Linked DNA regions of Vulgatibacter sp.. The protein of the gene in region 2 interacts with the protein of the main gene of each other region in a pairwise test. Links are inferred from orthologs where the notes say so. Each region holds a gene or a part of one and is shown on either strand. Other genes may lie near its edges. The genes, in order: ACESMR_RS12060 and sfsA.

Region 1 (3,288 bases), on a different replicon or contig from region 2:
GGACCACCTGCCTGGAGAAGGCCTCGGAGGTCAGATCCTCGCCCCGCTCGTCGAGGACCACCACGAGCTCCGTGCCCTTGAGCTTGCCGAGGAGGGACTGGCCTTCCTCTTCCTTCGCCCGGAGCGCGTCGCTGCCCCCCTTCTTCGAGGGAGGCAGCTCCAGCAGCTCGAGCTGGGCATATCTGCCGATTCGCTTCGTGTACTCGGCGATCGCCGGCTCGAAGAGGCCCGATTTGTCGGTGCCGATGGCGAGGACGCGAACCTTCATTCCATCGGGATGCGGCGGGCGTCTGCCCAGAGCCCCTCGATGTCGTAGAAGGCGCGGGCCTCCTCGTAGAAGACGTGGGCCACGACGTCGCCGAAGTCGAGGAGCACCCAGTGGCCGCGGGTGTAGCCCTCGACGCCGATGGTGCGGTGGCCGCTCTTCTTCATCTTCTCTTCGATGGAGTCGGCGATGGCGGTGACCTGCCGGTCGGAGCTGCCGCTCGCCACCACGAAGTAGTCGGCGTAGGAGGTGAGCCCGCGCACGTCCAGGATCACGACGTTCTCCGCCTTCTTGTCGAGGGCGGCGTTGGCGGCGATCTTCGCGGTCTCGAAGGAGGCGCCGTGCTCGAGGGCGACCTCCTTCTTCGGCGCCCGGGCCGGCGTGGAGAGCACCTTCTTCGAGGCGCGGGCCGACGGCTTGCCGGTGATCGCGGCGACCGCCTTCGCCTTCACGGCTGCGGTCGTGGCGCTCTTGCGCACCGCGGGCTTCTTCGCCGCGGGCTTCGCGCCCCTGGCCGGTACCTTCTTCGCCGGCGCCTTCTTCGCGGTGCTGCTGCGCGAGGCGGAGGCACGGGCGCCGCCTGCGGCGGTGCTCTTGCGGGCCGGGGCCTTCTTCGTCGTTGCCGAGCCTGCCGCCTTCTTCGCGGTGGTGCGGGTGGCGGGCTTGTCGGTCGCTGCGGTCTTGCGGGAAGCCAAGGTAACTCCTCGTGGCCGGCCCTCGTCTCTTGCACGGCTGGGCCGCCGATCGCGGGGAACTTAGCACAGGGTTCTCCGCGGGGATCGCCTCTTTGGCCCTTGCGGCCCGTGGCTGCAGCTCCCCTCAGGGGCGAATCTGCCCCTGCCCCACCACCACGAAGCGCAGGGTGGTGAGGGCCTCGAGCCCCATCGGACCGAAGGCGTGGAGCTTGCTGGTGGAGATGCCGATCTCCGCGCCGAGCCCCAGCTCGCCGCCGTCGTTGAAGCGGGTGGAGGCGTTCACGACCACGCAGGAGGCGTCGACCTCCTGCTGGAAGCGCAGCGCCGCGTCGGTGTCCGACGTGCAGATCGCCTCGGTGTGGAGCGAGCCCCAGGTGGCGATGTGCTCGAGGGCCTGGTCGAAGCCGTCCACCACCCGCACCGCGAGGATGGGAGCGAGGAATTCGTTGCCGAAGTCCGAGGCCAGTGCGGCGCGGGCATCGATCCCGGCGGCGGCGAGGATCGCAAGGGCCCGTGGGTCGGCGCGGAGCTCGATCCCCGCTGCAGCGAGGGCCCTGCCCACCTCGGGCAGCAGCCGCGCCGCGGCGCCGGCGTGGACCAGCAGGGTCTCGGTGGCGTTGCAGGCGGCGGGACGCGACTTGCCGTTCACCGCCAGGGCCACCGCGCGATCCAGCGGCGCGCTCTCGTCGAGGTAGAGATGGCAGACCCCGCGGTAGTGCTGGATCACCGGCACCCGGGCGTTCTCGGAGACGAAGCGGATCAGCCCCTCGCCCCCGCGAGGAATGGCGAGGTCGATCCCGCCGCTCCGCTGCAGCAGCGCCAGCAGCAGCTCGCGATCGGGCCGGTCGAGGATCTGCACCGTGTCCGGCAGGAGCTCCGCGGTGGCGAGCGCTTCTACGAGGATCTCCGCCAGGGCGAGGTTGCTCCGCAGCGCCTCCTTCCCGCCACGGAGGATGCAGGCGTTGCCGCTCTTCAGGCAGAGGGCGGCAGCGTCGATGGTGACGTTGGGCCGGGCCTCGTAGATCTCGAAGATCACGCCGAGGGGGATCCGCACCCGCTCCACCCGCAGGCCGTTGGGCCTGCGCCACACCGCGGCCACCTCGCCGACGGGATCGGGCAGGCGCGCGATCGCCTCCACCGCCTGCGCCATCCCCTCGATCCGCGCCGGGTCGAGGGCGAGGCGATCGAGGAGCGCCGGCCCGAGCCCCGCCGCCCTGCCCGCCTCGAGATCCTCGCGGTTGGCGGCGAGGATCGCCTCCCGCCGCTGCCGCAGCAGCGCTGCGGTGACGAGAAGGGCCTCGTCCTTCTTTCCGGTGGGGGCGGTGGCGAGGCGCCGGGCTGCGACCCGGGCCCTGGCGGTCAATTCGGCTGCGAGCATTTCGGCGCGATCCATCCCCGTATCGTAAGGGCGCTGAGGGGCGCGCGGCGGCATTTCGCTGCGAGTGGAAGGCTTCACCGTTTCCGTGCGACCATCGGGGACCCCTCTCGCTCGAGCGCCCCTTCGATGAAGCTGCTCCGCCTGCCGGTGACCCGCTACGCCCTCGCCGTGGCTACGTCCGCCCTGATCCTGGGGCTGCAGACGGTGGCCTGGCCCGTCCTCGCCCGGGCCCCCTTCCTCCTGGTGACGCTGGCGGTGGTGGTGATCAGCCTCTTCGCCGGTCGCGGGCCCGGGCTCCTCACCGTGCTCCTCACCGGCACCGGCACCCATTTCCTCCACCTCACCCCACGCTACGGCGTCGAGCTCGATCAGCCGGAAGGTGCCCTCATCGCGGTCCTCTTCTCGCTGACCGGCTTCGCCGTGGCGCAGCTCGCCAGCAGCGCCAGCAGCGCCAGGACCGCAGCGGAGGAGAGCGCCGCCCGCCTCGCCGCGGTCTTCGCCAGCATCACCGACGGCTTCGCCGGCCTCGACCGCGATCTCCGCTTCAGCTTCGTCAACGGCGAGGCGGAGCGGCTCTTCGGCCATGGCGCCGAGAGCCTCCTCGGCGCCGATGCCGCCGCGGTGCTCGGCTCCGCCGCGATCCCCTCGCTGGCTGCGGCGCTGCGCAGCGACGCCACCTGCACCCTGCGGGTGGAGGGCGCAGAGGGCAGGCGCCTCGAGATCCGCGCCCACCCCTCGCAGCAGGGGCTGGCGCTCTACGTCACCGATCGCACCGAGCAGGAGCGGGCGGATTGGGGCGCGCGCTTCCTCGCGGAGGCTGGCGAGATCCTCGGCTCCTCCCTCGATTTCGAGACGACGCTGCAGGCGGTCTCGAGCCTCACCCTCCCCCGCTTCGCCGACAGCTGCGTGGTCGACGTGCTGGAGCAGGGGCAGGTCCGCCGCATCGCCGC
Region 2 (3,295 bases):
GGGGCGGGGCGCTGCCCGCAAGCTGCACGAGGGAGCCTTGCGTGTGCGCAACCAGGCGAAATATGAGCACCTTTCCGCTGTTGGTACGGGCGGAGGCATGCATGGACAAACCAACCGTCCTGGTGATCGACGACGATCTCGACGCGCTCGTCCTCGCCACTGCGGTGCTGGGGAGCGCTGGCTACCAGGTCTTCAGCGCGGTCGATGTCGGCCAGGCCCTCGAGCTGGCCCGGGCGCATCGGCCACAGGTCGTGTTGCTCGATCACCACCTGCCGGTGGTGGTGGGCCTCGACGCGGTGGAGGCGCTCCGCCACGAGCCGGCCTTGCTCGGGGCGGCGATCGTGCTCGTCACCAGCCGCCAATTCGCGGGATCGGAGGTGGCCCATCTCGACGGCTACGTCCGCAAGCCCTGGGTGCCGGAGCAGCTCCTCGCAGCGGTGGAGCGCTCCCACGGCCTTTCCCTGAACAACGCGATCTAAGCCGCTCCGGGCTCCACGGGCCTGGTGGGGAGGAGCCCGCGCTGGAGCAGATCGAGCTTCTGGAAGGCGATCCCCACCAGCGCATGGCGGATGCTCCCCTCGGCGAGGAGGCTACCCACCTGCTCCAGCGGAATCGTCTCGATCGCGATCACCTCGCGCTCGTCGAGCTGCTGGCTCCCGGCCTTCGTGGCGCGCTGCGCGAGGAAGGTGTGGCAGCGGTTGGTCTGGAAGGCCGGGTTGGGCTCGATCGATCCGAGGTCGAGCCAGCGCTTCGCCACGTAGCCCGTCTCCTCGCGGAGCTCGCGGGCCGCTGCAGCCAGCGGGCTCTCGCCCGGGTCGACGATGCCGCCGGGGATCTCGAGGGTGACGTCGCCGCTGCCGTGGCGGTACTGCCGGATGAAGATCACCTCGGCGTCCTCGGTGAGGGCGATCACGTTGACCCAATCCGGCAGTTCGAGGACGAAGAAGGGCCAGGTCTTTCCGGTGCGCGGCGAGACCGAGCGATCCTCGCGGAGCCGGAAGATCCCCGCGTCCTGCAGCACCTGCGATCCGACCGTCTTCCACTTCTCGGGCATCCGACGCCTCCACACGGGAGCGTCCATTCTACGCGTCGACGACCACCGGCCGCATGCCCGCGAAACGGAACCCCTCCAGCCCCACGTCGAAGGCGACGCCGCGGAGGAGCACCCCTGCGCCCTGGGCCTCCGCCAGCGCCAGAGCGAAGCCGGGATCGACGGGGTGGGGCCGGATCTCCTCCACGTCCGCCCGCTGCGCCACCAGCACGATCGCCGCCGGCTCGCCGGCACGGACGTGCGCCGCCAATTCGCGGCAGTGGCGGGCCGCGCGCTCGGAGGGGGCATCGGGAAAGAGCGCGGCCCTGCCCCGCGCCACCGCGACGCTCTTCACCTCGAGCAGCAGGCGCCTGCCGTCGTCGAGGGCGAGGGCGAAATCGAAGCGCGAGGCGCCGACCTTCACCTCCGGACGCACCGCGCCGAAGGCGGGCAATCCCTCGATCGCCTTGGCCTCGAGGAGCGTCCGCACGAGTCGATTGGCGCCAGCGGGATCGAGGCAGCCCAGCGGTCCGAGGGGCGCGTCGCCCAGCGGCGGGCAGCGGGCGCAGACCAGGGTGAAGGCGGTGCGGCGGGTGGGGCCTGCGGCAGGCACCACGTAGACCTCGGCGCCGGGGAAGAGGATCTCCTCGAGCCTGCCGCGGTCCGCGATGTGCGCCTCGACGACGGCGCCGCTCTCCAGCGCGACGACGCCGAGGAAGCGGTTGGGTCGTTCGACGAGCCTGCCCCGCTGCAGCGAGCCGGCGATCCGGTGGGGAACGAAGAGGCCCTTCAGAACAGCTCCTTCTCGAGGCCCGCGAGATCGAGGTCGATCAGCCGGGCGGCGTGGCTCTCCGCTGCAGCGAGGCGATCGAGTCGCTGGGTGTGGGCCACGGCGGCGACCTTGCAACCCGCGCGCTGCGCCGCGTGGATCCCCGCCTCGGTGTCCTCGAAGACGAGAACGCTCCGGGGCGTGATCACTTCCCCGCCGTAGCGCCGTGCCACTTCGTCCAGCGCGGCGATGCAGGCCGCGTAGCCCTCGGGGGAGGGGGTGGGCCGGGAGAGCTCATCGGCGGTGACGAGCGCGCTGCAGCGGCGGAAGAAGCCCGCGCCCTTGAGGGCCGCCTGCGCGTCGGCGCGGAGCGAGCCCGCCACCACGCCGACGGGCAGGCGCCGGCTCGCCTCCTCGAAGAGCGAGCGGGCGCCGGGAAAGAGCGGCACCTCCTCGGCGAGCGCCGCCGCGTAGCCGCGGCTCTTCTCGGCGAGCAGGCGGCGGAGCTCGTCCGGCGGGAGGGGCCGCTGCGCCTCCGACCAGAGGAGGCGGAAGGTGGTGCGATCGTCGAGACCGGCGAAGCGGGCCGGGTAGCTCGCCTCGTCGAAGGGGACGTCGTGCGCGGCGCAGCGCTCCTGGAGCAGGCGCAGCCGCAGCGCCTCGTCGTCGAGGAGGGTCCCGTGCAGATCGAAGATCACCGCGCGCAGCACCGGCGCAGCATACGGATTCGGGCCTGCCCGATCACGCGCCGAGCGCTGCAGCCGTCGCGCTCGCCACCAGCGCGAAGCGGGCTGCCTTGCCCACGCCGGTGAAGATCACGAACGGGAGCAGGCGCACGCCGACGAAGCCCGCGGCGATCACGAAGAGGTCGCCGACGATCGGAACCCAGGTGAGGAGAAGGAGCGGCGCGCCGAAGCGTCGCAGGCGCGCCTGCGCGCGCTCGAAGGCCTGCGGATCGCGCTGGATCCTGCGCTGCAACGCGCGGCCGAGGGCGCCTCCCGCGCCACGCGAGAGGGCGGTGCCGATCCAGAAGAGGGTGGCGGCGCCGAGCAGGTTGCCGGCGGTGGCGACGGTGACCAGGGGCAGCGGGGCCAGGCCGCCGCCGAGCAGGGCCACGAGCACCGCCTCCGACGGCAGCGGGACCACCGAGCCGGAGAGGAAGGCGGCGAGGAAGAGGCCGGGCAGCCCCCAGGTTGCCAGCAGGACGGGATCCACGGCGCTCCAACGGCGGACGGGCGCGGCACCTTCCCGCTTTGGCGACTTCAGCCCGCCTGGCGGCGGCCGTCGCCGGCCTTGAGCCACTGCACGTAGTGGGTCTGGCAATAGCCGCGGGTGCGCGAGGGCTTGTTGCAGCCGGCCCTGCCGCAGCGGGGCGGCGGATCGCCGGCGCGGCGGCGGCGGCCGGTGAGGCCGGGCAGGATCTTGCCGGCTTGCGCCGCGGCGGGCTCGGGCGGCGATGCGAAACCGCCGTCCGCTGCAGCGCGCTCTTCGAGGAG

Evidence for each region.
Region 1: the proteins of sfsA (region 2) and ACESMR_RS12060 interact in binary tests that used the Escherichia coli proteins (3 or more experiments, as listed by UniProt). The link is inferred for Vulgatibacter sp. from one-to-one orthologs.

What each region holds. Positions count from the first base shown.
Region 1 is NZ_JAWLCN010000004.1:210,758-214,045, forward strand. Bases 220-3,203 are described here. They hold ACESMR_RS12060 (glutamate-5-semialdehyde dehydrogenase), read right to left. Parts: upstream 2,354-3,203; coding sequence 1,085-2,353; downstream 220-1,084. Other genes in these bases: rlmH (23S rRNA (pseudouridine(1915)-N(3))-methyltransferase RlmH), read right to left, coding at 220-268; rsfS (ribosome silencing factor), read right to left, coding at 265-960; ACESMR_RS12065 (ATP-binding protein), read left to right, coding at 2,465-3,203. Outside these bases: more of rlmH, read right to left, coding at 1-219; more of ACESMR_RS12065, read left to right, coding at 3,204-3,288. UniProt on the Escherichia coli protein: Catalyzes the NADPH-dependent reduction of L-glutamate 5-phosphate into L-glutamate 5-semialdehyde and phosphate. The product spontaneously undergoes cyclization to form 1-pyrroline-5-carboxylate.
Region 2 is NZ_JAWLCN010000003.1:49,227-52,521, reverse strand. Bases 11-3,001 are described here. They hold sfsA (DNA/RNA nuclease SfsA), read right to left. Parts: upstream 1,938-3,001; coding sequence 1,083-1,937; downstream 11-1,082. Other genes in these bases: ACESMR_RS07685 (YqaA family protein), read right to left, coding at 2,541-3,001; ACESMR_RS07690 (HAD family hydrolase), read right to left, coding at 1,820-2,497; ACESMR_RS07700 (NUDIX hydrolase), read right to left, coding at 476-1,054; ACESMR_RS07705 (response regulator), read left to right, coding at 102-479. Outside these bases: more of ACESMR_RS07685, read right to left, coding at 3,002-3,014; ACESMR_RS07680 (hypothetical protein), read right to left, coding at 3,062-3,295. UniProt on the Escherichia coli protein: Binds to DNA non-specifically. Could be a regulatory factor involved in maltose metabolism.